4 regions of the Limnobacter sp. genome follow, and region 3 is predicted to be linked to each of the others. Evidence: predicted binding sites of a transcription regulator. Region 3 holds the regulator's gene; each other region holds the start of a gene.
What was found. The regulator sigma-54, encoded in region 3, starts transcription at its own class of promoters, with help from an activator protein. The targets are predictions, from matches to a motif close to TGGCANGNAANCTGCTTT.
Positions count from the first base shown of each region.

Region 1: prpB (methylisocitrate lyase) is a predicted target of sigma-54. The motif match lies at 1,683-1,700, and genes of this name have one in related genera.
Region 2: P0D43_RS02245 (TorF family putative porin) is a predicted target of sigma-54. The motif match lies at 3,154-3,171, and genes of this name have one in related genera.
Region 4: hmpA (NO-inducible flavohemoprotein) is a predicted target of sigma-54. The motif match lies at 3,685-3,702, and genes of this name have one in related genera.

Region 1 is NZ_CP121330.1:1,983,859-1,991,520, forward strand. Features, by position in the region: gene prpC (2-methylcitrate synthase) at 1-714, opposite strand, end outside; gene prpB (methylisocitrate lyase) at 773-1,654, opposite strand; gene prpR (propionate catabolism operon regulatory protein PrpR) at 1,849-3,444, shown strand; gene arfB (alternative ribosome rescue aminoacyl-tRNA hydrolase ArfB) at 3,448-3,855, shown strand; gene P0D43_RS09500 (YqaE/Pmp3 family membrane protein) at 3,954-4,112, shown strand; gene P0D43_RS09505 (hypothetical protein) at 4,226-4,447, shown strand; gene rlmF (23S rRNA (adenine(1618)-N(6))-methyltransferase RlmF) at 4,451-5,359, opposite strand; gene P0D43_RS09515 (AsmA family protein) at 5,356-7,368, opposite strand; gene P0D43_RS09520 (hypothetical protein) at 7,529-7,662, shown strand, end outside.
Region 2 is NZ_CP121330.1:460,655-468,316, forward strand. Features, by position in the region: gene gshA (glutamate--cysteine ligase) at 1-351, opposite strand, end outside; gene amt (ammonium transporter) at 514-1,950, opposite strand; gene P0D43_RS02240 (P-II family nitrogen regulator) at 1,972-2,310, opposite strand; gene P0D43_RS02245 (TorF family putative porin) at 2,381-3,100, opposite strand; gene P0D43_RS02250 (accessory factor UbiK family protein) at 3,312-3,542, shown strand; gene P0D43_RS02255 (YifB family Mg chelatase-like AAA ATPase) at 3,630-5,195, shown strand; gene P0D43_RS02260 (MFS transporter) at 5,203-6,513, opposite strand; gene P0D43_RS02265 (hypothetical protein) at 6,513-7,055, opposite strand; gene P0D43_RS02270 (DUF1840 domain-containing protein) at 7,107-7,478, shown strand; gene P0D43_RS02275 (DUF962 domain-containing protein) at 7,497-7,662, opposite strand, start outside.
Region 3 is NZ_CP121330.1:1,034,800-1,042,461, forward strand. Features, by position in the region: gene mutY (A/G-specific adenine glycosylase) at 1-849, shown strand, start outside; gene rapZ (RNase adapter RapZ) at 802-1,671, opposite strand; gene hprK (HPr(Ser) kinase/phosphatase) at 1,664-2,647, opposite strand; gene P0D43_RS05025 (PTS sugar transporter subunit IIA) at 2,652-3,122, opposite strand; gene hpf (ribosome hibernation-promoting factor, HPF/YfiA family) at 3,233-3,562, opposite strand; gene P0D43_RS05035 (RNA polymerase factor sigma-54) at 3,603-5,123, opposite strand; gene lptB (LPS export ABC transporter ATP-binding protein) at 5,136-5,891, opposite strand; gene lptA (lipopolysaccharide transport periplasmic protein LptA) at 5,888-6,469, opposite strand; gene lptC (LPS export ABC transporter periplasmic protein LptC) at 6,466-7,053, opposite strand; gene P0D43_RS05055 (KdsC family phosphatase) at 7,050-7,589, opposite strand; gene P0D43_RS05060 (SIS domain-containing protein) at 7,589-7,662, opposite strand, start outside.
Region 4 is NZ_CP121330.1:2,398,998-2,406,659, forward strand. Features, by position in the region: gene cphA (cyanophycin synthetase) at 1-1,998, shown strand, start outside; gene norR (nitric oxide reductase transcriptional regulator NorR) at 1,995-3,548, opposite strand; gene hmpA (NO-inducible flavohemoprotein) at 3,760-4,902, shown strand; gene P0D43_RS11430 (response regulator) at 4,916-5,341, opposite strand; gene P0D43_RS11435 (BON domain-containing protein) at 5,400-5,732, opposite strand; gene P0D43_RS11440 (response regulator transcription factor) at 5,918-6,553, shown strand; gene P0D43_RS11445 (ATP-binding protein) at 6,539-7,662, opposite strand, start outside.

The DNA of each region.
Region 1 (7,662 bases), 950 kb from region 3:
CTCGTTGGCGCCACCGTGCTTGGGGCCACGCAGGGCACCAATGCCGCCACAAATGGCGGAATACATATCCGATCCTGTACCCGCCACCACGCGGCTGGTAAAGGTAGAGGCATTGAATTCGTGCTCTGCGTACAGAATCAGTGAGGTGTGCATGGCGCTAACCCAGCTGTCGCGCGGTTTTTCGCCGTGCAGCAGGTGCAGGAAGTGGCCGCCGATTGAATCATCGTCGGTTTCTACTTCAATGCGCTTGCCGTTGTGGCTGTAGTGGTACCAGTACAGCAACATTGAACCCAGCGAAGCCATCAGCTTGTCGGCAATGTCACGCGCACCAGGGTGGTTGTGGTCGTCTTTCTCGGGTTGCAGACAGCCAAGCACGGAAACACCTGTGCGCATCACGTCCATGGGGTGTGCTGAAGGGGGCAGGGCTTCCAAAGCCTGTTTCACGCCTGCAGGAATACCACGCAAGGCTTTCAGTTTCAGTTTGTAGCCAGCCAGTTCAGCTGTTGTAGGCAGTTTGCCATGCACCAGCAGGTAAGCAATTTCTTCGAATTCGGTGGTGGTGGCCAGGTCCAGAATGTCGTAACCGCGGTAAGCCAAATCGTTACCTGTGCGGCCAACCGTACACAGGGCAGTGTTGCCAGCGGCGGTACCGGAAAGGGCTACAGATTTCTTCGGCTTGAAGCCAGGGGTTGTTGTTGTTTGTTGCTCAGACATTGCTGTCTCCTGTCAAATTAAATGTTTTATAACAATTGTTTATTGTGTTTTATTAAAGTTATTTCTGCTGAAATAAGGCGTCCAGTTTCTGCTCAAAATCGTGGTAGCCAATGCTGTCATACAGCTCCATGCGAGTTTGCATGGTGTCTAAAACATTCTTTTGCGTGCCGTCGCGGCGAACAGCCTCATACACATTCTGTGCGGCTTTGTTCATCGCGCGGAAAGCGCTCAAGGGGTACAGCACCAAGCCCACGCCCACACCTTTCAATTCTTCGGTGGTAAACAGGGGTGTAGAACCAAACTCAGTGATATTGGCCAGCACGGGCACTTTCACGGCGTCGACAAACTGTCGGTACATGCTCAGTTCAGTCATGGCTTCGGGGAAAATCATGTCGGCACCGGCTTCAACGCAAGCGCAGGCCCGGTCGATTGCTGACTGCAAACCTTCCACGGCCAGCGCATCAGTGCGGGCCATGATCACAAAATCATCTGAACCGCGAGCATCCACTGCCGCTTTGATGCGATCAACCATTTCAGCCTGGGTCACAATGGCTTTGCCTGGGCGGTGGCCACAGCGCTTGGCGCCCACTTGGTCTTCAATGTGCATGGCTGCTGCGCCAGCTTTCATCATTGCCTTGGTGGTACGGGCAATGTTGAAGGCCGATGATCCAAAACCAGTGTCGACGTCGACCAGCAGTGGGGTGTCGCACACATCAGTAATGCGGCGCACGTCGGTCAACACATCATCCAGGCCTGAAATGCCAAGGTCGGGCAGGCCGAGCGACCCAGCCGCCACACCACCACCACTCAGGTAAATGGCTTTGAAACCAGCACGTTTGGCCAGCAAGGCGTGGTTGGCGTTGATCGCGCCGATTACTTGCAACGGTTGTTCTTCTTTTACGGCCTGACGAAAACGGGCGCCAGCTGAATTTTGAGTCATGGTGTTCTCCTTGTTGTATGTTTTTTGTGGTGCAGGGTTCGTGCCAGTTTCAATAAAAATAAAAAATATCTTTTTTTAACAATTGTTTAAGAGATTAATCTAATCAATATTGTGAAAATTTGCCTATTCATTTGAAACACTTTTGTGTAAGATGAAACGCAAATATGTTTCAAATGGTAAAGAAGGTGTTTTAAATGAAACCCAGAATCGTGGTGTTCAGCATCAGTGCCCTGGCAGGCACATTGCGCGAAATTGCGCGCGATTACACCAGTTCAGCCAATATTGAACTGGTGCCCAAAGCCTATGAAGACGCTTTGGCCTACGCCCGAAATCGCTATTACACCGACACGGCCGACGTGTTTATTGCGGCTGGTTCAAATGCAGCCTTCCTTCAGAATCAGCTCGAAGCGCCCTTGGTCATTATTCGTACCGATGGTTTTGATGTGATGCAAGCCTTGGCCTCAGCCAGAAAAGCGTCTTCGGCAGTCGGTTTGGTCAGCTATGAACATTCCTTCGACGAACTGGAGCAGTTTGCCCGAGCCTTTGATGTTCCCCTCAGTACACGCACCTATCGAACCCCCGAAGACGCCCGCCGCGCTGTGCGCGAACTGGCACAACTCGGCGTTCAGGTGGTGGTTGGGTCTGGCCTGGTGACTGAAATTGCCCAGGAAATGGGTATGGATGCCATTCTGATTTATTCTCGCCAAGGGGTGGTCAAGGCCTTTGATGAGGCCACTCGTTTGGCCAGCGCCAAAGCCACTGGCGGTGTGCGGCGTAATAGCCAGGCCTATACCTTTCACACCGAACAGGATTTGATTGGCAGCAGCGCAGCCGTGCAAAGGCTTCGAAGCACCATTCGCTTGTGTGGCAGCATTGATTTTTCTGTTCTTATTCAAGGTGAAACAGGGGTGGGCAAAGAACTGGTGGCCCAATCCATTCACACTGCCAGCCCCCGGGCAGGCAAGCCTTTTGTGGCCATTAACTGCGCATCGCTCACTGAAAGCCTGCTGGAAAGCGAGCTGTTTGGTTATGAGGAGGGCGCGTTTTCAGGGGCCGTGAAAGGTGGGCGTGCCGGCATGTTTGAAAGCGCGCAAGGCGGTACCGTGTTTCTCGATGAAATTGGCGACATGCCGCTGGCCTTTCAAACCCGCTTGTTGCGTATTCTGGAAGATGGCACCGTGCGCCGAATCGGTTCAGCCTCTTCGCGAAAAGTCGATTTCAGACTGCTGGCTGCCAGCAATGTAAACTTGCAGCAAGCTGTTGAAGAAGGGCGCTTTCGTGAAGATTTGTATTTCCGCTTGAATGAAATGTTGATCCAGATCCCACCGCTGCGTGAGCGCACCGAGGACATTGGCGAATTGGCAGGTTACTTTCTGCGAACCACCCCTGTGCGGGTCAGCAAATCTCGATTTGATGAGTTTTTAAACGCAGCGTTGCCCATACTTCAAACTTTGCCTTGGCCGGGCAATATTCGGCAGTTAAAAAATGTGTGCCGCAGGGCCGCCGTGTTAATGCTTCAAGAAAGTGATCTTTCATCCTGGCGAGCCTGGTTTCCGGACTTGATCACCGCGAACCCGACCCCGATATCAATACCGACATTGCCCGACATGCCTTCAGAATCTTTCGACAATATGAATGCGCTGGCCTTGGCCTACAGCAGGGCGCCCAAGCAGGAACGGGCGACTATCGTTCGCCAGGCATTGAACCTGGTGGGCGGCGAAGTCAGTAAAGTGGTTGAAGGCTTGGGGATTAGCAGATCAACCGTGTGGCGCCTGGGCAAGGGGGCTTAGTATATGTCGTACACGCCCCCCATTCTCTCGGAATCCGATGTCGAGTTCACTGCCATTCGCGCCCAGGGCGCGGGCGGTCAGAACGTCAACAAAGTGTCCAGTGCTGTTCATTTGCGTTTTGATATCCGCTCATCGTCTTTGCCCGAATTCATCAAGGAAAAGCTGCTTGCCTTGCAAGACCAGCGTGTGACCAAAGACGGTGTCATTGTCATCAAGGCTCAAACTACGCGCAGTCAGGAGCAAAATCGTGTGGACGCTCTTGCACGGCTGAACGAGCTGATTGCCGAGGTCGCCAAACCAGTCAAGGCTCGCCGCGAAACTCGCCCAACCTTGGGTTCGAAGCGCCGCAGGCTGGAAGGCAAAAGCATTCGCGGCCAAGTGAAGGCATTGAGAGGAAAGATAAAAGAATAAATGCCATGTCCACGATCGATTTGATTTTGCGTTACTCTTTGAAGCGTCGCTTAACCCTGGCAGTAATTATTCAACCTTTTCTATTTTCAGGAGTTTAAATGGATCTCATCCGAATTCTTATCGCGATCTTGTTGCCGCCAGTGGGTGTATTTTTACAGGAAGGTTTGGGCAAGCATTTCTGGATCAACATTATCTTGACCCTGCTGGGCTATATTCCAGGCATTGTTCACGCCGTGTACATCATTGCTAAAAAGTAGTGTGGGCAGGGTCACCCAGCAAAGGGGTGATTCGCTTTACAAATTATTTTGTATGCCGTTCCCGTCCGAAGTCCGTTAATACCCACACATCGACAACAATTCAGGAAAACAAGATGCAAGCCACAAAACTGATTGGAATTCTATTGATTGTTGCAGGCACTTTGGGCTTGGCCTACGGAGGCTTTAGCTACACCGAAGAATCTACCGCAGCCAAAATCGGTTCACTCGAAATTACAGTGGATCAGGAAAAAGAAGTGAACGTGCACATGTGGGCTGGCGTCGGCGCAATTGTCGCCGGGGCCTTCCTGCTGCTAGTGGGTGGCCGCCGCCGCTAATAGCTATGCAAAAGACCACGCCACAATGCGCGTGGTCTTGTTGCCTTGTTCCATTTCAACTTCAAGAATATCGCGCGCACCCACGTTGCGCATGTGCCATTTTGCTTGAGGCACATTTTCTGCCTTTGACACCAGCGTGGTAAACCACCTGCACTGTTTGCCAAATTGCGCACTCTCATTGATCATGGTTTGTAGAAAACCAATTTCCCCACCTTCGCACCACAATTCGTTTTTTTGTCCACCAAAGTTCAAACCTGCGGGCGCTTTCGAACCTGGTTTTTCGCCACGGTTGAAGGCAAGGCTATTTACTTTGCGTTGATTGCTTTTCATGGCCTCTTTTTGCGAGCCGTGAAATGGCGGGTTACACACACTCAGGTCGAATCGTTCCCCTGGCTTGATCACACCCTCAAATATTTTCCGCTTGTCGCGTTGCAGCCGCAAATCAATCAAACGTTTCAAGTCATCATTTTTGTCCAGCACCGCAGCAAGATTCTTTAAGCTCACCATGTCAATTTCGCTGCCGGTGCAGTGCCAGCCATATACCTTTGCCGCCAGCAAAGAATAAATTCCGTTAGCGCCTGTGCCAATATCCAGCATCTTAACCTGCCTTGAATCCGTTGCCTTGATTCCACAGCTCGAGAGCAAATCCGCCGCGTAGTGAATGTAATCCACCCGGCCTGGAATGGGCGGGCACAAATAACCCTCCGGTACGTTCCACCCAACGATATCGTAATGGTGGTTCAGCAGCGCACAATTGAGCGCTTTGACGGCGGCAGGCAATGCAAAATCAATGGAGTCTCGACCATGATTATTGGGCTTCACATGTTTTTTCAGGGCAGGGTAAGTCAACACCAGGGCGTCAAAATCGTACCCGTCTCTGTGCGCGTTGTTGGGGTGAAGTGTTTTGGTCAATTTTTTTCTCGCTGAGCTTTGCTGCGTGCTGCCAAATCATAGCAACCTGTTTTGTTGGAATTCTCGACAGAATCCGGGGAGCCGGTATCCACAAAAGGAATCAATGCCGCAAATGGGTTTAGCAGCGACAGCAACACGGCACCCGCTACCTTGCCCGCTAGCGGTCCTTTCTCAAGAGACACATCGGGCGAGCCCATGGTGCCGGTAATCAGCAAAGGCGTACGCAAGCTAACCGGGCTGAAGTCCTTTGGGGTGACAACAACCCTCAAATTCAAGGCTTCTGTTTTCATTGAAATGCTGCCATTCACCCACATCGCTGAGTCTTGTGTATCGATCACAAATACCTTGGGTTGTAGCACCCCATTGTTCGCGTCCAGGTCAGCAAACGCACAGGTCATTTGCAACACATCATCGCCCCGAAACCAAACACCAAGCGCCTCGGCAGCATCCAGGCCAGCCGCTTCAACAATCAAATGCGACATGGTGCCGTTGCGCACCTGCGTTCGCACATTGCCGGCCAGGCTCCCCAGTATTTCTGCAGTCGAGCGGCCTTGTCCCTTCAATTTGGCCGCACCGTTCATGGTGCCAGTTACATAAGGCGGCTCATTTCCAGCTCTGGGTATATTCAGCCATTGCTCAAGCTGTACATCGGCCCATTTCAAGTCCACGTCCCAAACAGCGATATCTTCTCGCCCATCCAATTGCAACGCACCTGTAAGTTGACCCTTTGCGGTTTTTGCTTCAATGTCTGAAATGGTCAAAACGCCCTCAGTCACCGCCAAATGTGCCCTCAATGGCCGAAGTGGCTTCAATATCTCGCTGCCCAAATCCAGATTGTCGATGTCAATTCGCACATCAGCATCCATCGCTCTCAGGGAAGGAAGATCGAAGGGTTTGTCCGGTAGCACCTTGCCACTGGGTGTGGCGGTCTTGCTCTGTTTTTCCGCAGTCGCCCCCACGGTTGGACCCAAGTCAGCCAGTACCAGCGAAGGCCCTTTGAGTTCTCCTGTCAGCAGGGGTTGTTTTTTATCGCCTTCATACAAAAAATTGCCGTTTAAGCGACTGTTGCCAATCGTTGCGTTGCTGACATTGACTTGCCAATTGCTTGCGTCACGAACCAGGCTGCCTTCCGTGCGAAAGGCCGGCGTGTTTGGCAAAGTCACTCCAAGTGCCTGGCCTGCGGCGGCCAATGAAGAGCCGCTCACGGCAAACTGGCCAGAAAGCTGCTGCATGCCCAGTGCATCGGCTGCTTTTCCCTTGAAGTCCAATCGGGCTCTGCCCAAAGACACGTTCAATTCAACGGGTATAGGCTCTGCTTGTTTGGCAACCCAAGGCAACACACCTGTTGATTTCAGTTTGATGTCCAGCTTCTTGCCTTGATACAAACCCTGCGCTGCTACTGTCAGCGCATCGGCTCCCACATCTCCTTCCTGCAAATTCAAGGTCGCATCCACATCAAGATCAAAAAGTTCATCGCGATACTTCACAAGGCCTTGCTCAATAGCCAACAAACCAAACTCAGGGGCGAGGGCGGGTGTTGAGTCCGGTTCGTTTTTAGCGAACTGCCATGAGGCTCGCCCGTCTTTCAGACGCTCGAAATTGCCATCCAGCGATTTGGCTGTGAGCGATTTGATTCTCAGTGCGGATTCCGGTGCGTTGAGCCACTTGATGAGGTCCCGATAGCGCAGCCCAAGGGACACATTTTCCGCACGAATCATGAAAGGTGAATCGCTCCAGACAGGAGAGGCCACTTCAAAATGGTTCAGGTTCAGGCGAACACCACCAATCAGCCTGAGTTTAAATTGAGGGTTGTTTTCATCTTGCTGCGTCAGTTGAATATTTCTTTCAAGTGTCTTGCTCAGCCACTGCTCGGCAGGTTTGGCTAAAAATGGCCATCCCATCAGTTCAAATACGCCAACAGCCAAAACAAGCAAGGCAAGCGCAGCCCATGCCACCAGTCGAAAAGGCTTTTGCTGATAAAGCTGTTTGGTAATCGGAGTTTTTTTCAACTGTTGTCCCTGATTCTTTGGTGCAAGAATTGTGTTGCTGTTTCGTACTTCCTGCTGTGGTTAACGCATACTAACGAGAAGCAGTCAACTTAAGTGGGTTGTACCCGTTATACGGAATATCAAAATTCGATTGGTTTCTTTTATTCAGGAAGTATGAAACATGAAAACACTGTTTTCCATGATGGCATTGATATTCGCTTTGAGCAGTTGTGCAGTGTACACCCCAGCCGGTTCAGTGGTGGTTGATCCAGGCGGTCATGGCGGTGGTGGTCATTGCCCTCCTGGTCAAGCCAA
Region 2 (7,662 bases), 570 kb from region 3:
GGCCAGGCGAGCCACATTCGTGAGATAGAAGGTGTTGCGGGTGTGGTTTTCAGGAACCAACACCATGCTGCGTGCTTCCGGGCAAATTTTTTCGATGGCACTCATGGCCGCCTGGATAGCCAATGGCATCATGTCAGGCGACAAATTATTGAACCCACCAGGAAACAGGTTGGTGTCGACCGGCGCCAGCTTGAAGCCCGCATTGCGAACGTCCACTGAACTGTAGAAAGGCGGAGTGTTCTCGTTCCAGGCCATCCGGAACCACCGTTCGATTTCGGTGGTTTTGTCGAGCATGCGTTTTTCAAGATCCAGAAGCGGACCGGTTAAAGCTGTTACTAAATGTGGAACCATCAACATTTCCTGGGTAAGACACTTCGCCAAGTGTAATCCAAAACGCTGCACTGCCACATTGGGGAAGGGAAATCGGGGGCGAAGCAAAAAAGGCACCCGAAGGTGCCTTTGAATCAGCCCTTTACCCCGGGCTGAAGGAATCCACCGAAGTGGAGAGTGTGCTTACTTGCTGTAGGCTGTCTCACCGTGTGAAGTGATGTCCAGACCTTCGCGCTCTGCATCTTCAGTTACACGCAGACCCACGATCAGATCAACCAACTTGAAGGTAACTGCAGCCACGATGCCAGACCAGACGATGGTGATGATCACGCCCTTGGCTTGTACAGCCAACTGGGAAGCGATCACGAAGTCGTCACCCATGGTGCCGCCCAAGCTAGGTGCAGACAACACACCCACCATCAAGGCACCCAGGATACCGCCCACGCCGTGCACGCCGAATACGTCAAGCGCATCGTCAGCACCCATCATTTTCTTCAGACCAGTTACGCCCCACAGGCAGATTGGGCCGGCCATCAAGCCAAGGATAAGCGCGCCCATTGGGCCGATCGTGCCGCAAGCCGGTGTAATTGCAACCAAACCACCAACTGCACCAGACGCAGCGCCCAGCATGGAGGCCTTGCCTTTCAGCAACGCTTCAGCGCCGGCCCAGCTCAATGTTGCAGCCGCAGTGGCCAGCAATGTATTGATGAAGGCCAATGTGGTACCGCCGTTGGCTTCCAGGTTTGAACCGGCGTTGAAGCCGAACCAACCTACCCACAGCATGGAGGCACCGACCATGGTCAATGTCAGGCTGTGTGGAGTCATTGCTTCTTTGCCGTAACCAACACGCTTGCCGATCATGTAGGCGCCCACCAAACCTGCCACAGCAGCGTTGATGTGAACCACAGTACCGCCGGCGAAGTCGATTGCGCCGTCTGCGAAGATGAAGCCAGCAGCGTCCCACACCATGTGTGCAATCGGGATGTAGCTGAATGTGAACCAGATTGCGCAGAACAACAGCACCGCAGAGAACTTGATGCGCTCAGCGAATGCGCCCACGATCAGGGCACAGGTAATGGCCGCGAATGTGGACTGGAATGCGATGAAGATGAACTCAGGAATCATCACACCTTCAGTGAACGTGGCCGACAAGGAATCGGGCGTTACACCGCTCAGGAAGAGCTTGCTGAAGTTGCCTACAAAAGGATTGTCGCCACCGCCAAAAGTCAGGCTGTAGCCATAAATAGACCACAACACCACGATCAGACAGAACACAGACATAACCTGCATCAGTACAGACAACATGTTCTTTGCGCGAACCAAGCCGCCGTAGAACAAGGCCAAACCTGGAATTGTCATGAAAATCACCAAAATGGTGGCAATCATCATCCAGGTGATATCACCCTTGTCTACTGTTTGCTCAACAACAGGTGCGGCTTCTTCGGCTGGTGCAACTTCAGCAGCAAGTGCTGCCGCGGGAGCTACATCCATTGGAGCAGCCATTGTTTCAGTGGCTTCGGTGGCAGGTGCCGCCGGGGTTTCTTGCGCAAACACACCGGGACTAGCAACACTGAAGCTCAGTGCCGCGGCCGCCAGCCAGACAGTCAGAAGTTTTTTCATGATTTCCTCACTTCTCTCTGGTTAAAGGGCGTCTTTACCGGTTTCGCCTGTGCGAATACGGGTAACACTCAACAAATCAAACACGAAAATTTTGCCGTCACCGATCTTGCCGGTTTTGGCTGCGCCTTCAATGGCTTCGCAAGCCTGATCAACCAGGCTGTCATCCACTGCGGCTTCAATTTTCACTTTGGGCAAAAAGTCGACAACATACTCGGCACCGCGATACAACTCGGTGTGACCTTTCTGGCGACCAAAACCTTTCACTTCGGTAACCGTAATGCCTTGTACGCCGATGGCAGACAGCGCTTCACGGACTTCATCGAGTTTGAAAGGCTTAATGACTGCTGAAATTAGCTTCATTACGCACTCCTGAATTAAGTTTGAAGAGGGTGGAAACAGCGCCCTCTTCAGAGCGCTGTCTGGATACGATTTAGAACGTTTTACCAACAGAGAAAACAAGCACGCCATCGGTGTTGTTCTTGCCTTTTGGCTTGATGTCTGTATCAACGTAGGTCAAGCCCAAGTCAAAGCCAGAGTAGGCATAGGTCAAACCAATGCTGTAGTCATCGTAATCGGCATCGCCGTTGCCAGGACCTTCAACACTTGTTGTACCGTAGTGAAGTGCCAAGCCGAGGTCGTCGGTAATTGAATAGTCGTAGTTCAGGTACGCGTATGTCGAGCCGTCCGCATCAGTAAAACCGAAATAATCTTTGGACAAGGAATAGGCACCACCCAAAGTGAAACCGTACGCGCCAACGCTACCGTATAGCTCAAGGGTATCTAAGTTGTCTGTTTTTTCAGCGCCAGTGTAGAGATACTGAAGCAGACCAACATCATAGGAAATCCCGGACGCTTCGCCAGCGTAACCAAGGTAAACATCTGTCTCCAAGCCGCCGGCATCCAGGCCGAAGAACGGCTGAAAGTCGATACTTGAATTCCAGACACCCGCGTAAAGGCCGCTTGAGTGGCCGTAATCAAAACCACCTTGCAAAGCCAGCTCACCGTCCGTCTGGGAAACACCACGGAAGCGGTAGTCAGTGACCATACTCACGTTTGCAGACATTGTGTGCTCAGACTCTTGAGCAGAGACAGTTGAAACAGCCCCGAAGGTTGACGCAGCGATTGCAGCGACCATTACTAATTTTTTCATCTCACTCTCCTAAAAATAGATGAATGCCGTAAAGTTTTTTTGGCAAGGGTCTATTAGCGAGAAGCGTGCCAGCCGTGAACTCGTCAGTAATTTCGCGATAAATCCCCCTTTTTCGGGCACAATAGCGATGCAATTTTTTGAATTTTTCACTGCGGCACCAATTTGGTGCACTCCTTTGGTGCGATGCACGACTACTCTTTTGGGGGAAACATTGGCGAACAAACCTTTCGACACCATTGCGGCCAAAGTTGGTGATTTGCTGAATGCAAAAGGCCTTCAAAACATGGAAAACCCAGTCACACAGCTGATTCGCCAGGGTTTGCAGGACATGGAATTTGTCAGCCTGGAGGATTTTGAAATCCAAAAGGAAGTGCTGAACCGGCTACGCGAAAAGGTGCATGCACTGGAAATGCGCGTGGCGGAACTCGAAAAGCGGACCTGACCCCACTGGGTGACCTCAATATGAGCACCCATTTGCCAAACGAAGCGGTGTGGGGATAATCGTCGGGGTTTGACTGCGCCCCCAACCATGCCTTTAGCCACCCTTCACAGCCTTACCTTTGTGGGCGTGCGCCCTGTTGCAGTACAAATTGAAGTCCATTTGTCGGCGGGCTTGCCTTCATTTGCACTGGTTGGTCTGCCCGACACGGAAATTCGCGAGTCCAAAGAACGGGTTCGGTCTGCACTGCTCAACAGCGGCTTCGAATTTCCCTCCCAACGCATTACCGTCAACCTGGCGCCTGCCGACCTTCCCAAAGGCAGTGCCGCATTCGACTTGGCTGTGGCGTTGGGTATTGCCAGCGCATCGGGGCAACTGGCCAAGGCCGATCTTTCCGACTGGCTGTTCGCCGGAGAGTTGTCGCTATCAGGCGCACTCACCGGCATGCGCAGCCCGTTTGCACTGGCGGTGGCAGCGCGAAAAGAAGCGCAATTGCGCCAACGCCCCTTGAAATTAATGATGCCCAAAGCACAGGCTAGTCTTGCTGCAACAGTGCCTGACATTGCAGTGTTTGGTGCAAGCACTTTGTTTGAGGCAGCTGCGCATCTGGTTGGGCATGGCAATCCGCTTGAGCAACAACACGGCAGTGTACAAAGCAGTCAAAGTCAGCCGTATCTTCCTGACATGGACGAGGTCATTGGGCATCAAACGGCAAAAAATGCGCTACTGACCGCCACCGCGGGTCAGCACCACATTCGCTTGGTGGGGCCTCCCGGAAGTGGAAAATCCATGCTGGCACAGCGTGTTGGTGGGCTGATGCCGCCCTTGCCTTTCGAGGACTCGCTTGAAATTTCCGCCATTCGAAGCTTGAAAGGCGAAAGCGATTTACTCAGCCCGCAGCGCCCTTTCCGCAACCCGCACCCCAGCAGCTCAATGGCAGCCCTGATTGGCGGGGGAAACCCGCCCTCTCCGGGAGAAATTACCCTGGCGCACCAGGGCATTTTATTCACAGATGAAGTGCTGGAATTTGATCGCCGTTGCCTGGAGTCGTTGCGTGAGCCCCTGGAAACAGGGCGGGTCAATATTTCCAGATCGGGCCACCAAGCCAGTTTCCCGGCCAGGTTTCTGTGGGTGTGTGCACACAACCCCTGCCCATGCGGCTGGTTGGGTCACCCGGCCAGAGAATGCCGCTGCACCCCAGACCAGGTTCGGAAATATCAAAACAAGCTTTCTGGCCCCTTGGCCGATCGGCTTGATATTTCAGTGGAGGTGCAGGCCATTGACCACGGTACACTGCTGCACGCAGAAGTAGAGCACAACGAACAGGCTGGCAGTGCACGGCTGCGTGCCCAGGTTGAAAAGGCCCGTGCCATTCAACTTCAACGCCAAGGTTGCTTGAATGGTGAAATGAGTGCCGGGCAAATCAGCAAGCATTGCAAACCGGCCAACAGCGCAGAAAAACTATTGCTGGCCTATGCCCAGAAAAACCACCTTTCTGCACGGGCGTTGCACCGAATTTGCCGAGTGGCCAGAACGCTTGCGGACCTGGACGAGGTCAGTCAAATCGATAAAAAACACATTGCCACAGCCATTCAGTACCGCAGGGCGCTAGCTGGCGAGTCAAGCAGCCAGTCGCCAGTGACCCATACACCGTAAGCCATGCTCAACCCCCGCGTTGTTGCTCTGCTCCGAATGGGATCAGATGACTGACCTTGCGGCCGGGTCGCGCATACCAAACCCAGCTGCACAACTGCATGACCCACAAAATGGCCAGGGAAATCCGCATGGCATCGGTGCTGCTGAGCCCCAATGCCGCAAATGAATCAATACCAATACCAATGCCCCATTGAATGCTGAAAGCACCAATGAAGATCAACAAATTCAACGCTGTGCTGGAGCGACCGGTGAGTTTTTTTGGAAATGGCTTGTTACAAGTTGCGTAGGTCATGATGCCTGACGAAATCAGGAATGCATGAATCAGCCAACCCCACAGGCCCGATTGTGCCCCCTGCACAATTTGAACCGCAAAGATCACCAGCGACAACCCCATGCCAATCAGCATGATCTGGTCTTCATCACCCCCTGCCTTCGACACCCGACGCGTTAAAAAACCAAGCGCCAAATACCCAAGCATGAGCACCGCGGAAATCCAGAACATGTTTTGTGCAGCCTGCGCATTGCTCACCCCGATCACGTTGGTAAACCAAGGGCCAACCCACAAACCATGAAACGCCATGAATCCGCCTTGCGTAATCATGGCCAGGGGTGCCACACGCCAAAAGTGCGGGTGTGCATAAATGGCTTTGTAGCCTTGGGCCATGTCAGCAACGGACTGGGTTTTTTGCGGTTTGAACAGCGAAGGCAATGCAAACCACAAGGCCAAACCTGCCAATACACACAGCACTGCTGCCACACCAAACACACCGCGCCAACCCAAAGCGGGCAAAGCCGCCTCGACGGGCGTTGTGACGGTAAGCGCACCCAATGAACCAGCCACCAGCATCCATGAAGACAGACTGGCCTGCATGTGCGGTCGAAAGTACAGCGAGTAGGCTTTCACCGCCGCCATCAAGCAGGCTGACACACCCACGCCAATCAATGCACGGCCCAACCACAGTACCAAGTAGGAGTCTGCCACTGCAAAAAGCAAGGCACCCAAGGCAGCAAAACCAATGAGTACCGCTTCTACGCGCCGGGGACCATAGCGGTCAAGCATCACGCCTACGGGCAACTGCATGATGGCAAACGAGAGGAAATAGGCCGAGGCCAAAAAACCCAACTGCCCCGCAGTCAATCCCAGTTCCTGAACCAAAGGTTGGGCGATCACCGCATTGATGGCCCGAAACGCATAGGACATGACGTAGGCCACAGCGAATATGATGAACACGCGCATGGCCAGGCCACCGCTGACATACATATGCTCAACGCCATCGGGGCCTATTTCATGTGACACGTCTTGAGGGTTGTACCGCATTACTGCCCCAACAGCGAAAATCCGCCAAACCATGAGGTGACCGAATCAGGATTGGCAGCCTCGCCGGGACCCATCATCATTACCTGGTACAGAATTCCCTGGTGCTCAAAAAAACGGGCTTGCGCAAAAGCAGTTTCACCGTTTGGCAAAGTGCCTTTGATTGACATTTCATGCACAGTTTTACCCAGCCATTGAATCGGTTTCAGATCCGGTTGACCTGCGGAAATATTGTTGGCCACCGCTTGTGCCAACGCATCGCGCAACACACCGCCTTGCGCTGCCAACTCACCCTGCAAAGGCACGGTGCCAACCGCAAAGTACAAACCTTCAACCTGCGCAGCATGCAAAGTCAACGGCACCTTCAGGCCAATCAGGTCCATGGTTCGTGTGACTTGTGCAGGCTTGTCAGGAAAGGTGGCCATGTAGCCTATGTCGGGATTGGGCACCACGCGCCAGTTGAACTGGGGCGAGCAAGCGACCAGGGCGCATAATGCAAACAAGGTGACAAAAATTGCGCGGCTTTGAGCAAAGGCTTTATTCATGAGACGCTTTAAGGCGAAAATTAGGCAGGTGCTCCATTGTAGGGGCACTTCATGCAGATCAATAGCAGTGATAACCAGAGTGTGAACAGAATGGGTATTGTGAAATTTAAATCCAAAGCAGCCGGCGACATTGTGATGTTCAAGTCCAACGCAGAGCAGCTATTTCGAATTATGGGAATTGAGGCCAGCGAATGCGGCGTGATCGAGCCCCAGGACCTTGCACATGCGCATGCACAACTGGTTGCTGCTGTGAACATGGAGCGCATGGCCAAAGCCGAGAACCCGGTCAATGAAGACGAACTGACGGTGGAAGAGAAGATTGCCCTTAAAGACCATGTGGCTCTTGAGCAGCTGGCCTTCCCATTGCTGAAAATGCTGGAAGAGGCGCAAAAGAAGAATGTGGATGTGCACTGGGGATTCTAAATAATCCCCCTGATTTCTTCAGGCGTTCGCCGTGTCGCGGCGACGAACAGGCCCTGCGATTGCTTCAACCTGCAACTGGGTTTTCTTGCCCAGGCCGATTAAAAAGCCCAGTTCGGCGACGACAAACAAAGGGCCAATTGCCAAACCAATCACATCGTCCACAAACGCGGGTTTGCGCCCTTCG
Region 3 (7,662 bases):
TTGCATGCGTGCGCAAAGCAGGTGGTGGCCCGGTTTGGCGGGCAGTTTCCGCGCACTGTGGCCGAGCTTGAAAGTTTGCCCGGCATTGGCCAGTCTACGGCAGGTGCAATTGCCTCCCTGGCCTATGAAGTACCCGCCCCTATTCTTGATGGCAATGTGAAGCGTGTGTTTTGCAGGTACTACGGTGTCGAGGGTTACCCGGAACAAAGTTCGATTAAAAAAAACTTGTGGGCAATTGCCAGCGACAATGTGCCAGCCCAGCAAGCTGGCGTTTACAACCAGGCCTTGATGGACCTTGGGGCCACTTGCTGTGTGCCACGTAACCCGGCTTGTTCAGCATGCCCATTGATACCAAGCTGCGTGGCCTTGCGCAAAGGCATGGTGGGTTTGCTGCCCACACCGAAGCCCAAAAAGCCCCGGCCTGAATTGTATTTTCTGGGTTTGATTGTGGAAGACGAACGCGGCGCTGTGTGGCTGGAGCTGCAAACAGCAAAGGGTGTGTGGCAAGGCTTGTGGACAACGCCGGTTGCGGCATGCAGCAGTCAGCCGGAGTGGCCTGAATTGAATGCGTGTGTTCAGCCATGGCTTGACGATTACGGTCTGAAAGTGTTCAAGGCCGACATTTACACACAGTTAACCCAGCTTGCGAACCAGCCTTGGCTGGTGCACGAATTAACGCATCGCAAAATGCATTTCAAGGTGGTGCATGTGAAGGTGCCTGGTGTTTGGGCGCAATGCCATGCTGTCACTGACAAGCCTGTGCCCAAAATTGTGCACAAACTGTTGGATCAAGTGAAGGTGTTAGCCCAGGCTCCGGTGTCGCAACAAAACACTCTCGATCTCGGATAAAGGGGTATTGGTAAACCGCTTGGCCAGCGTTTCGGCCACATACACCGAGCGGTGTTGCCCGCCGGTGCAGCCAATGGCCACAGTCACATAGCTACGCTGCTCATTCAGGTACGAGGGCAACCACTTTCGCAAATAGGTTTCGATGTCGTTGATGAGGGCCTCACTGCGCGTGTCGGTTTGAATGTAGCGTTGCACTTCCACGTCTTTGCCTGTCAGCGGGCGAAGGTTTTTGTCGTAGTAGGGGTTGCTCAGGCAACGGACATCAAACACCAGGTCGGCATCGCTGGGCAGGCCTTTTTTAAAGCCAAAAGTTTCAAACACCAAAGTGAGTCTGGCCGATTCTTCTTCCACTGTTTCCAGTACCCAGCGGCGCAGCACATTGGGTTGCAAGGCGGAAGTGTCAATGCAACTGGCAATGTTTCGCAGCGGCTCAAGTGCTTCTCTTTCCGCGTCCACGCATTCTTGCACGGTGGCTTGTTCGCCCAGGCGTGTGCTCATGGGGTGGCGCCTGCGGCTTTCCGAATAACGGGTAATCAGTGTTTCGTCGTCGGCATCCAGAAACAGAATACGCACATCGGTGCCGGCGGTTTTCAGGGTGTGAACAATCTGGGGCACATCGATGATGTCGCGCCCGGTGCGGGCATCGGCCGCAATGGCAATTTGACTAATGCCTTCGGAGGACAAACGTTGAATGACCTGCGGTATGAAAGAAGGGGGCAGGTTGTCGACGCAGTAAAAGTGCGAATCTTCCAGCGCGCGAATTGCGACTGATTTGCCAGAGCCGGACAAGCCGGTGACCAATACAACTTTCATGTCAGTCATGGCCCATGTCCGTTTCAGTGTCGGGGTCGACTTGAAGGTGGTCAATGCCACCGAGTTCACTGAGCATGGCTTTTTGTTGCCGCACCATGAACTCGTCGAGCGTATTAATGCCCCGCATTTGCAAAATGGTGTTGCGCACCGCAGCTTCCAGCAAAACTGCAAGGTTTCGGCCCGCGGCCACGGGCAAGATGGCTTTGCGAATGGGTAGTCCAAGCACTTCCTGGAATTGCGGTTCGGTGACCAGTCGTTCCTGATGCAATTCCAAAGACGCTTTGCGCACCAAATGCACAATCAGCTTGAGCCGCATTTTACGGCGCACTGCCGTTTCACCAAAAATTGCCTTGATGTCGAGCAGCCCAACCCCACGCACTTCCATCAAGTTGCGGATCAATTCGGGGCAACGGCCTTCAATAAGGTTGGGGGCCACGCGCGAGAATTCCACCACGTCGTTGGCCACCAAGCCATGGCCGCGAGAAATCAATTCAAGACCGAGTTCGCTTTTGCCCAATCCCGATTCACCACAAATGAGCACGCCCATGCCGAGCACGTCCATAAACACGCCGTGCATCATGGTGGTGGGGGCCAGCCATTTGTTGATGTACACGCGCAGAAAGTCGATAATTTCTGCGGCAGACAGCGGTGTGGCCAGCAACGGGATGTTGGATTCGTCGCAAGCCGCTTTGAGCAATGCGTGTGGCTGAAAAGATTCGGCGACGATGATGGCGGGAGGGTCGCCTTCGATCAGTTTATCAATTTGATGTTTTTTGCGAGCATCGCTGATGCGGGCGAAGTATTCGATTTCCTGGCGACCAAAAACCTGGATACGGCCAGGGTGAATGGTGTTGAGGTGACCTACGAGATCGGAGGATGCGAAGCACTGAAGATCAAGGTGACGATCACCACCGTTTAAACCGGCAAGCCAGTCGAGTTTGAGTTTGTTGCGGTTGGCTTCGATCAGTTCTTTCAGTTGCTTCACAGGCTTAACTCGCGGGTTGGTAAGGCTCCCAGTTGGCGATCAATTGGTGAGTGGCACCAGGATCGGATTCTGTCATGAGTTTCTCACGGAAATCCTTGTCAGACAGCATTTGAGCCAGTTCTGACAGTATATCCAGATGATGCTGGTTTGCGCTTTCAGGCACCAGCAAAAACATGAGTAGCTTGACGGGTTGGCCGTCAGGGGCATCAAACGGAATGGGATCTTGCACACGCACAAGGCTGGCGATGGGTTCGCGCAGGCCTTTGATGCGGCCATGCGGCACCGCCACCTGCTGGCCAAGGCCAGTGGAGCCCAAACGCTCACGCGCAAAAAGACTGTCGAACACCTTGGACCGTGCAATGCCCTGGTTGTTTTCAAAGACCAGTCCGGCCTGTTCAAACACGCGCTTTTTGCTGGTGACCTGTGTGTCCAACAATATGTTGGATGGTGGAAGTAGATTTGCGATCAAGTTCATCGCTGTTGATTCCTGAGACCCGCTTCTAATCGTGGGGCCGATTATACGCCATAAAAACACAAAAGGCGGATTGAAGTCCGCCTTTTGAATTTCCCTGAAATTACAGTGGTTTATTCAGCTTCTTCTACCACTTGGTGTTTTATGGGCGTGTGATTGTGATTGGTAAGTTTGTCTTTGTGCCGCAATACCTGGCGATCGAGTTTGTCGGCCAGCGCATCAATGGCTGCGTAGAGGTTTTCATGACTTGATTCAGCGTGTATGTCTTTGCCGCGAACGTGCAGCGTAACATCTGCCCTTTGAACCAGCTTGACCACCGAGATGGTCACCGATGCATCAATGACGTGATCAAAATGCCTTTTCACCCGGTCCAGTTTTTCAATTACATAATTTCGAATAGCTGGGGTAACTTCCAGATGATGACCATTGATGTTCAAGTTCATAAGGTATCTCCTTTCGTTGCTGCGGGGGGAAGCTTTAACTTTAAAGCGACTTACGCATGTTCACCGGGGGTATTTTCAGTGATTCCCGGTATTTAGCGACCGTGCGTCTTGCGACCACGATGCCCTGTTGACCGAGTAGGTCGGCGATTTGGCTGTCAGATATCGGCTGCTTGGCGTCCTCCGCAGAAATCAGTTGCTTGATGAGTGCACGGATGGCCGTGCTGGAAGCTTGCCCACCTGAATCGGTGGAAACATGACTTCCGAAGAAATACTTTAGCTCAACCAACCCATAGGGCGTCAACATATATTTTTGCGTGGTAACCCTTGACACGGTCGATTCATGCAGTCCCAGTAAATCAGCAATTTCCCGCAGAACCAAGGGTTGCATTGCGATTTCGCCATGATTGAAGTAGCCGATTTGTCGTTCTACGATCGCTTGGCTCACCCGTAAAATAGTGTCAAATCGCTGTTGAACGTTTTTTAAGAGCCACCGGGCCTCTTGAAGTTGCGCGCTGAGTTGTGCGCTTTGACCACGGTGAGACCTCAGGATCGAGGCGTACATTTCATTGATTCGAATTTTGGGCATCACATCGGGGTTGAGCTGCACATGCCATTGTCCACTGAGTTTTTTAACAATGACATCGGGCACCACATGATCGTCGTCAATGCGCCGAAAGCGCGCGCCGGGAAAAGGTTCTAGCGAGCGGATTATTTGATGGCAGATCTTTAAAGTGTCTTCGTCGACATTCAGGGCTTTCTTCAGTTTGGTGAAGTCACGCTGGGCGAGCAAACTCAAATGGTCGCGGATAATGTGTTGGCAGTTGCCGTACAGGTTTGTTTGGCAAGTAATGTCCCGGCGCTGGGCCAGTTGCAGCAACAGGCACTCTGCCGCATTGCGTGCGCCCACGCCGGGTGGGTCGAAGCTTTGCAGCAGGCGCAGTGCCGCGCTCAGTTCTTCAAACTCCAGGTCGGGTTCGTCCTGCAAGGTTTCCCACAGGTCTTCAAGTTCAACGGTCAGGTAGCCATCGTCGCTAAGGTAGTCGATCAGCCACAGCACCAGGTTTTTGTCGCGTTCGCTGGCCTGCGTCATGCGCAGCTGGTCGATGAGGTGCTGGTGCAGGCTGCTGTCGGGCGCAGCCAGTTGAAGGCCGGGTTTTTCTTCGTCGCCATCGGCACCTGCGCCGCTGTTGTCGCGCCAGTCACCTTCCCAGTTGTCCTGAATGGAGTCGATGGTCTCGCGTTGAACAATTTCTTCGCTTTGGTTGTCTTGTTCAGCTTGTTGATCGCTGACGGGCTCACTGGCTTTGCGTGGGTCCGGTTCGGCTTCGAAGCTGTCGCCCTGTGGCTCGTGCAATTCGCCATTGCTGCTGTCCAGGCTGAGTGTACGTTCGCCTTCAACAGCCTCTTCATCGGCCAGCTCGAGTAGCGGGTTTTCGGCCAGTGCCTGTTGAATTTCCTGCTGCAGTTCGAGTGTGGACAGTTGCAGCAATCGAATGGATTGCTGAAGCTGCGGCGTGAGCGTGAGATTTTGGGAAACTTTAAGCTGAAGGGATTGTTTCATGGGGGCTCAGCTTTACATCCGGAAGTGTTCGCCGAGATACACGCGGCGTACATCGTCGTTCTTCACAATTTGTTCCGGACTACCCGAGGCCAATACTCGACCTGCACTGATAATGTAAGCACGATCGCAGATGCCCAGCGTCTCGCGCACGTTGTGGTCGGTGATCAACACGCCAATTCCTTTCGATTTCAGAAAGGCCACAATGCGTTGAATTTCCAGCACTGCGATTGGGTCTACGCCTGCGAAAGGCTCATCCAGCAAAATAAAGCGGGGTTGGCTGCCCAATGCGCGCGCAATTTCAAGTCGGCGGCGTTCGCCACCTGAAAGTGAGGCGGCCAGCGAGGTGCGAATGTGCGCTATTTGCAGGTCGTTGAGCAAATCTTCAACCGCTTGGTCCACCGTTTTGTCTTTGGGTGGATTAATTTCCAGGACAGCGCGAATGTTTTCTTCCACCGTCAACTTGCGAAATACGGAAGCCTCTTGGGGAAGATAGGAGAGTCCCGCCCGAGCACGTTCATGAATGGGTTGAAGCGTGATGTCACTGCCTTCGAGGCAGATATTGCCTTCGTCGGCGCTGACCAGGCCCACGATCATGTAAAAGCAGGTGGTTTTGCCAGCACCATTGGGGCCCAGCAAGCCAACCACTTCACCGGTGTCCACATGCAGTGAGACGTCTTCAATTACACGCTTGCTGCGGTAGGCTTTGCGCAGGCTGAGTGCCTGAAGTCGGCCCTGACCAGTCAAGGTTTGAGCGGGGGTGTTACTCACTTGCTGCCCCCTTTTGGCGCTGGTTCGGGCGCTGGTGCAGGTGTTTGGGTTTTCGGCTTGATGACTGCCTGCACGCGAGAGGATCCGCTGCTGTTGGGCGAGCCCACCACATTCAAAAATTCGGTGTTCTGTTCATAAGTAATTTTGGTGCCGGAAATTGATTCAGTCAGCTGACCATTGGTGCTTTTCTGAATGCTGGCTGCGCCGGTCAGCGTAACAATCGATTTGTCGCCGTCAAATTCAATCGTGTTGCCAGTGCCGTTGATCAGCAAGACTTCATTGGGGCGTTCAGAGTCGCGTTGTTGTTTGAAGCGGGCGGGTTTTCCTTCCACTGTGGCGAATTGGGTGCCGTCGCTGCGTTCAGTCAACGTGAGTTTGTCGCCGCGAATCACAAGGCTTCCGCGCGTTAGCAACACATTGCCTGTAAACACGTTCACGTTTGACTTTTCGTTGTACGTCATCTGGTTGGCGTCGATGGTGGTAGGTTGCCGTTTGTCAGCTTCCAGTGCGTGCACGCTGACCCCGAAAGCCAGTGCCTGTGCTGCCAGTGCCATGGAAATCCAGTTGGAGCATTTCATCGTTTTGCCTCTATGCGAAATTTGACCGAGCCTTGCGCTATCAATTCGCCTGTGTCGTTGTTCAATGTTGCACCCTGTGCCTCAAACCTTTGGCCAGGCCGGGTTACCAATACATTCTTGTCGGTGGAAATTTCGTTGGTGATGTTGTCAATTCGTATTTCTTCAGACTTCATGGTGGTCACAAGCCCTTCGTCTTGGCTGGTCACTACCACATCCTCCCGGAGGTAAATTTCATCCGTATCGAGCAGGTACACGCCTTTCCGGGCGTTGCCATTGACCATGCCGTTACCCGCTTCAAATTGCTCAAGCTCTGGCTCGGTGATGTTCCACACATTGCCTTGTGGAATGTGCTCTGCAGATTTGCTGCGAATAATTGAATACTTGTTCTCGGCCAAGTCATGGCTTTGCACCGAGAAGTTGCGCAGGTAATAGTCGCTGCTGGTGGGGTCGTTTTTGCCACTGACACTGAACAGGCTGAGCTCGGACTGAATTGCAAACCAATACGACGTAGCTGCCAACGCGAACGTTAACAGCAGCGGTATGAACTGCGAAATCAGATTGAAAAAAGCACTGACGGGTTTCACGTTGCTTCCCAAGGGTTCTGGTAGCCAGGCTGGTGACTCAGAATAAAATCACACAGCTCGCGTGCTGCGCCGTCACCGGGTGGGCGTGTGTTGATCCAGTTGGCTGTAGTTTTCATGGCGGCCGGGGAGTGTTGGGTACTTGCTGCCAAGGCAACCTGTTGAAGCACTGGATAATCGGGCCAGTCGTCGCCGAAAAAACCGCATTCATTCCATTCCAGCCCCAGCAATTGGCGAATGTCATCATAGGCTTGCAGTTTGGTTTTGCAACCTTGGACCAACTGGTAGATGCCGAGGTCTTTTGCACGTTTCTCGACAATGGCGCTGGAGCGCGCCGTGATCCAGATCACTTTGATGCCGTGGTCCATCAGCAGCCGAAGTCCTTGACCGTCGAATACGCTGAAGCGCTTCATGACTTCGCCTTCGTTGCCAAAATACAGGCCACCGTCAGTCAACGTGCCATCAACATCAAAGCCCATCAATTTGATGTGCGATGCGGCCTCTGTGGCGGTGGGTTTGCGGTCGGTAAATTGATTCATCAAACCACCTTGGCTTCAAACAGGTCATGAAAGTTCAAGGCGCCCACAATGTGCCCTTGCTCGTCGGTCACTA
Region 4 (7,662 bases), 1.4 Mb from region 3:
CTGACCAAAACCATTTTGTCTGCCGCGGGTATTCCAACCCCCAAAGGCAAGCTGGTCAAGACTTTCGAGGAAGCGCTAGAGGCGTTTCGCGAACTGACCCAAACCACCAAAAAAGGGGTGGTGATCAAGCCCAGCGACGGCAACCAAGGCAAAGGCGTAACCGTCAATATTGTCGATGAAGAACATTTGCGCGTTGCATTTGATGCCGCCAAAAAACACGGCAGTGGTGTACCCATTGTGGAGGAATTCATTCCTGGCCATGACTATCGCTTTCTCGTGGTGGGAGACAAACTGGTGGCCGCAGCACGTCGCGAGCCTCCATCCGTAGTGGGCGACGGCGTCAATTCAATTGCGCAACTCATTGAAATCGAAAACTGTAACCCACTGCGCGGCGAGGGCCACGGCAGTGCGCTGAGCAAACTTCGGCTCGATGAAATCGCAATAGCCCGGATCAAGAAACAGGGTTTCACTGCTGAAGCAGTACCCGGGCAAGGTGTTCGAGTCGTACTGCGCAACAATGCAAACCTGAGTACCGGCGGCAGCGCAACCGATGTCACCGACAACGTACACCCCGCCATGGCAGAAATGGTCATTCAAGCCGCACAACAAATCGGCATTGAAGTGTGCGGCGTTGATGTCGTGTGCGAACGCGTAGATGAATCACTTGAAGCCCAAGGTGGTGGCATTGTGGAATTGAATGCCGCGCCTGGCTTGCGCATGCACCTGGAACCCTCGATTGGCAAGGGCCGCGATGTCGGCGCAGCAGTCATCGATTTGATGTTCAAGAAAGACGAAAACGGTCGAATTCCAGTGGTGGCGGTGACCGGCACCAATGGAAAAACCACCACCGTTCGCCTGATTGAACAAATTTTGCGCTATCACAACCTGCGTGTCGGCTTTACGGGCACCGAGGGTGTTGTCGTGAATGGCCACCTGATTGACACAGGCGATTGCAGTGGCCCGAAAAGTGCCCACAAAGTTTTGGTTCACCCCGAAGCAGATGCTGCGGTGCTTGAATGCGCACGTGGTGGCATGTTGCGTGAAGGCCTGGGCTTTGACATGTGCGACGTGGGCATTGTGACCAACATTGGCGAAGGTGATCACCTTGGCCTGAACTTTATTGACAGCGTGGAAGACCTGGCCTTGCTGAAAAGCGTGTTAGTGCAAAACGTAGCCCCGGAAGGGCTTGCTGTGCTGAATGCCGATGACCGACATGCCGCCAACATGGCCAAGCTGACACCAGGCCGCGTGCTGTTTTTCACCAGCAACCCCGACAATCCGATTGTTGCTGCACACAAAGCCAAAGGCCGCCCCGTGATTATTCACGATGGTCGGGTCATCAATATCAGCTATGACGACACCGAGAAAACCATCGACCTGATGGATGTGCCATTGACCAACAACGGTTTGTTCACCTTCCAGGTGCAAAACGTGATGTGCGCTGTTGCTGCAGCATTGGCCCTGAATGTGCCCTTAAACACCATCCGTGCAGCACTGGGCAGTTTTCAGTCAACGCCCGACACAGTCCCTGGTCGCTTTAACTTTTTCAAGCACAAAGGTGGCTCAGTGATTGCCGATTACGGCCACAATCCCGATGCGGTCTCTACTTTGGTGAACACACTGAAAAACATACCTGCGATCAAACGCACGGTGGTGATTAGTGCTGCAGGCGATCGCCGCGACCAGGACATTATCGAACAGGGTCGATTGGTGGGCGGCTTTTTCGATCACATTATTTTGTATGAGGACGCCTGCCAGCGTGGTCGCCCAGACGGTGAAACCCTCGCCCTGCTGCAGCAAGGCATTGCCCAATCCAGCAGCGATAAAAAACGATCGGTGGTGGAGGTGCGCGGTGAATTCAAAGCCATCCAGATGGCACTGGATGAAACCGCAGCGGATCACCTGGTGCTGGTGTTGATCGACCAGGTGAATGAAGCACTGCAGTACCTGCAAAGCAACACAAGCGGCGAGACCGAAGCCACGCGCGCTGCAGTTTAAATACCAAGCCGCTTTAACATGCGGTGAAAATTACCGGAATCGAGCCCCAGTTGTCTGGCGGCTGCGGCTCGATTGTCATCGGTTTGCTTCAGCACCTGCTGAATCAGGTTTCTTGAAAACTCATCCACGGCATCGCGATAATCCATGCCACCCATCGGGGTACTCATTTCAATGTCCGGGTGACGATGAAGCCGAACATGTTCCTGCCCTGCTTCGGTCAATAGGTCCAGGTGCTCAAGCTCCACGGTCACCATGGGGCCGGCTTCATCCCGGCGTGCCTTCAACGCTGCGCGCCCCAATGTGTGCTCAAGTTCTCGCACATTACCCGGCCAGTTGTAACGCTTTAAGGCCGCCTCGCAACCACGACCCAAACGAAGATTTCGCAACCCCAACCGACTGCGGTTTTGTTCCAGAAAATAACCGGCCAGCAACACCACGTCGTCGCCCCGCTCACGCAAAGGCGGAATGTGCAAAGGGTAAGCACACAAACGGTGATACAGATCAGCCCTGAAGCGCCCTGCTTTCACTTCGGCAGACAAATCGCGATTGCTTGCCGCAACAATGCGAACATCAACCCGATGCTCCCTGTCGCTGCCCACACGCTGCACTTGCCCGCTTTGGAGCACCCGAAGCAGCTTGGCTTGCGCAGAGGCACTTAACTCGCCCACCTCATCCAGAAACAAGGTGCCCTCGTTGGCCAATTCAAACTTGCCCTGGCGATCGCGCTCAGCCCCGGAAAACGCACCCTTAACATGACCAAACAACTCGCTTTCAATCAACTGGTCAGGCAAAGCCGCGCAATTAATCACCACCAAGGGCAAATTGGCGCGACTCGACATGGCATGCAGAGCCTGCGCAACCAATTCTTTGCCTACACCGGTTTCGCCATGAATCAGTACTGCCAGCTGACTACTGGCAACGGTCAAAATTTCATGCTTTAGATCGCGAATGGGTTTGCTGTCGCCAATCATTTCCCGGCGAGACAATTGAACGCCCTCCAATGCCTGCAAAGCATTGCCATTGCCCTGACTCAGCTTCAAGTTGGTCAAGGTTCGCTCGTTCAATTCAGCCAAATGCACCACAGCCTCGCCCAAGCGGGCGAACATGGCCATGGCCCGCTCAACCTTGACGTCGAACACCCCTGCCTTCAAAGAATCAAGGGTAATCGCACCCCACAACTTGCCATTGACATGCAGGGCACAACCCATGCAGTCGTGCACAGTCAAATCCCCCGCATGCACCCCTTCCAGCAGACCATCGTAGGGATCAGGCAGCGTGGACTTGTTTGGAAAATGAGTGACCCCCCGGTAAGTGACAATCGCATTTAAGCGGGGATGCTCATTCAATTCAAAGCGGCGCCCCAGGCTATCCGGCGTCAAACCCCGAACGACCAATGGCTTTAAGGCCGAGCCTTCCTTTTTTAGCAAGGCACACGCGTTGCCCGGCAATGCCGCTGCCAATGAATTCACATAACGTGCATACCGGGTCTGCGGATCCAGGTCAGCGCCCAAGTCCTCGATCACCGCCATCACAAAACTGGACATTTCCATATATTGTCACTTTAACAATTATTGTGTTATTAACAATAATATCACATTGTTTTTAGCACAATCTTTTGAAATATTTAACAAATCCATAATTATCAATTAATTATATTAATCAATAGCTTAAAAAAATTTTAACGTCTGGCATGGATCTTGATAGTACTTGTCACCGAGAAGCATGTGTCAATTTACAATCACGCGAAAAAGGAACATCAACATGTCAGTGAGCACCGAACAAAAACAATGGATCAAGGCAACCATTCCCGCACTTGAACAGGGCGGCGAGGCCTTGACCACGCACTTTTACAAACTGATGTTCAGCAAATACCCGGTTACAGCCACTTTTTTCAATCCGGCTCACCAGCAAAAAGGCACCCAACCGCGTGCACTGGCCAATGCGGTACTGGCTTATGCAAAGCACATTGATAACCCAGCCGTGCTGATGGGTGCGGTTACCCTGATCGTGAACAAACACGTGGCACTGGGCGTTAAGGCCGAGCACTATCCTATCGTGGGCGAATGCCTGCTGCAGGCCATGAAAGAAGTACTGGGTGCAGCAGCCACCCCCGAAATTATCGACGCCTGGGCAGCTGCATACGGCCAACTGGCCGATATTTTAATTAATGCAGAAGCCAACCTGTATGCCAAACAAGCCATGTCCGCTGGAGGGTGGGAGGGGCAACGCGCTTTCAGAATTGCCGCGAAAGAGCAAGAAAGCGAACTGGTCACATCTTTTTACCTGAAACCTGTGGACGGCAAAGAGATCATGACCTTCAAGCCAGGGCAATACATTACCCTGCACTTGAATATCAATGACACAAGCATCATGCGCAACTATTCCCTGTCTGACTCACCCAATGGGGAGCACTACCGAATCTCGGTAAAACGCGAAGAAGGTGGCATGGTGTCCAACCACCTTCACAATGAATTTGCTGTGGGCGACACCGTGCAACTCAGCCCGCCCTGTGGCGAGTTTGTACTCGACGACAGCAAAGACCCACTGGTGTTGATTACCGCAGGCGTGGGGCTGACACCCGCCATTGCCATGCTCAAAGCTGTTGCCGGCCAGCGCGAGATTCGATTCATTCATGCCTGCAAGAACGTAGCGCAGCACTCATTCAAGAATTTGACTGAGCAACTGAAGGCTCAACACAGCAATATCACTACCGAGTATGTTTATGAAAATCAGCATGGCTTGATCAAAGCCCAAACCATTGAAAACAACCTGCCCAACAATGCACAGGTTTACTTTTTGGGACCAGTTGGTTTCATGGGTGCAGTGAAAAGCATGCTCGGGAAACTGGGCGTGCCTGCCGACCGTCAGCATTTTGAGTTTTTCGGCCCTGCGCAAGCCATTTGATTGATTTCAGGAACTAAGCCGACAAGCCTTTGGCTTTGCCAGAGGCTTGAGCCTGCACAAACTCCAGCAACTCATCAATTTGAAACGATTTGTCGAAAAAAGCCTTGGCACCAAGGCTTAAGCACCGGTGCCGTATGACCAAATTGGAGTAGTTGGAAAACACCACAATATTAACCGGGTGCGGATTCATCTCCAGACTTTGCTGGAGGTTCTTCAACACACCCAGCCCGGTACCTGATTCCAATTCCAAATCAACGATTGCCAAATCAGCGCATTCATTCCGTATTGTCGCAAGTGCCGCTTCCTCGGACTCCACACTTGCAATAACCTGCACACTGGGAATTTCACACAGCATCGCCTGCAACATGGTCTGCAACTCGATCGAGTCTTCAACCACCAGCACACGCAAGGGGAGCTGATCCATACAGTTTTGTTTCATGGCAGACACCTGAAACGCCCCGCCAGCGAGAAGGCCGGCGAGGCATCATGACAGCCCGTTAAGACTTGGGCTTCAACTCAATCAAATTGGAGACAGCTTTCACGCCCTCCACCTGCTTGGCCAACGCTTCGGCACGATCAATCTCGGCCTCGGTTTTGGCTTCGCCTGACAACACCACCACGCCTTGCTTGGTTTCCACATGAACACGCAAAGCGCTTACTGTTTTGTCCTCAGCGTGTTTTGCTTTCACCTTGGTGGTAATGGTGGCATCGTCCACATACTGCCCTACCGCTTTCAAGGGCTCTTTACCCTGCTCTGCGGCATAGACTGGGCTCAACGCAGACAAAGCAATACCAGAAGCAATCAAAGTTTGTGTGATCAATGTTTTCATAGTTGTACTCCTTCAAAGTGTTTGAACTGACTACTTTCAAGAAATCAAGATCAAAGGTATGTATTGATCAGGCTTCATGCGTTCAATACTACTGAGGGGCAAAACTGAGATCTGTCCGACAAGGACGATTCAATTGTAGGAATAGTCTGGCCTCAATGATTTACAACCCCAAAAGGAATACACAGATGATTCGATTGGCCATTGTTGATGATCATGCCATTGTGCGCGCTGGCTTTCGCGAAATGCTGAATGAAGAATTGGGAATGTCCATTCAGTTCGAAGCCGCATGCGCCGAAGAAGCAAAAACATTGCTTGGACAACACCCCTGCGACGTACTCATGCTCGACTTGTCGCTGCCTGATCAAAACGGCATCGACCTGCTTCGAACCGTGAAACAACGCCACGATGAAACACAGGTATTAATTATTAGCAGCTTTTCGGAAGACCGGTACGCCCTGCCAATGATTCGCAGTGGCGCAAGCGGCTATTTGTGCAAGGACTGCGATCGCAACGACCTGATCAATGCAATACACACCGTTGCACAGGGTCGCCGCTACATTTCTGCCAACACGGCTGAACTGCTTGCCCGTGAAGTGATGGGAGAAGCAGAAAAAACCGCTCATGAACAATTGTCGGAGCGCGAAATGCAGGTGTTCATTCGACTGGCGAAAGGCGAAAGCGTGTCACAGATCGCCGAGGCACTTCATCTTAGTGTGAAAACAGTCAGCACCTATCGGTCCAGGTTGCTTGAGAAACTGAGTGTTGGCAGCAATGCCGAACTTGCGACTTATGCCCACCAGCATGGATTAATCTTTGCCTGAATACATGCTTTGGATCATGGGTAGATGTACTTTGATCCGGGTTCCTTGACCCGGGCTCGAGCTTAACAGCAACTTTCCATTGAACATTTGGGCACGGTGTTTCATTCCGGCAATGCCGTGACCATGCAATTCAATGTCTTGGGTATCAAATCCAACACCGTTGTCTCGAATACTCAGGCACACCTCACCCGCCTCCTCACTCAAACTCAGCCACACCTGGCTGGCCTTCGCGTATTTTCGAATGTTGTTCAGCGACTCTTGTGCCACGCGAAACAATGCCAAAGACTGTTCAGCATTCAGATTCAATTCACGATCCGGGAAACTCATTTCAATCGGCAAATCAATTTCAAATTGCTGCCCAAGTGAGCGCAGTGCCTCGACCAACCCCAAACCTTTCAGCAAGGGGGGTTGTAAATCGTCCACCAAGCGGCGCGTCAGCGTAATGGTGCTGCCTATATTCTCGATCAAACGCAATAAGCGCTCTTGCACATCGTCTGCCAATTGCCCGCCTAGCGAACGGCGTAGCCAGCCAGCGTCCATTTTTGCCGCAGTCAGTGCAGACCCCATTTCATCGTGCAACTCACGGGCAATGTGCTGGCGCTCCTCCTCTTGTGCAGTGGTCAGGTTGCTGGCCAGGTTAGTCAACTCCAGTGTGCGCGCCGACACCTTCGCTTCAAGGCGACTGTTTTCGGTTTTCAACAGCTCCTGAATGCGGGCCCGCAGGGCCACCTGCCTTTGCTGCACCACAAACAAACCAACAATCAACAACAGGGACGCAATACCCAAGGCATAGCCCACATACTGAATTTTGTCGGCTCTTGCCAAATACATGTTCTCAAGGTCCTGATGAGCCTTTTCCCGCCGCGCTTTCAGTATCGCGAGTCGAACACGAATTTGGTCCATCAGTTGTTTGCCAAGTTCCCCGTGCTCCTCCGACAAAGCCACTGGTGCCTTGCCTTGGCTCAACATTTCACCCAGATACTGAAACTTCGCCTCAACCAGGCGCTTCAAAGCCTGCAAGTCTGCATGATCATCTGAACCTGGTGGAATATCAAAATTCATGGAAGCCATCAACGGCTCCAGTCGGGCTGCGGTGCTGCGGTAGGGCT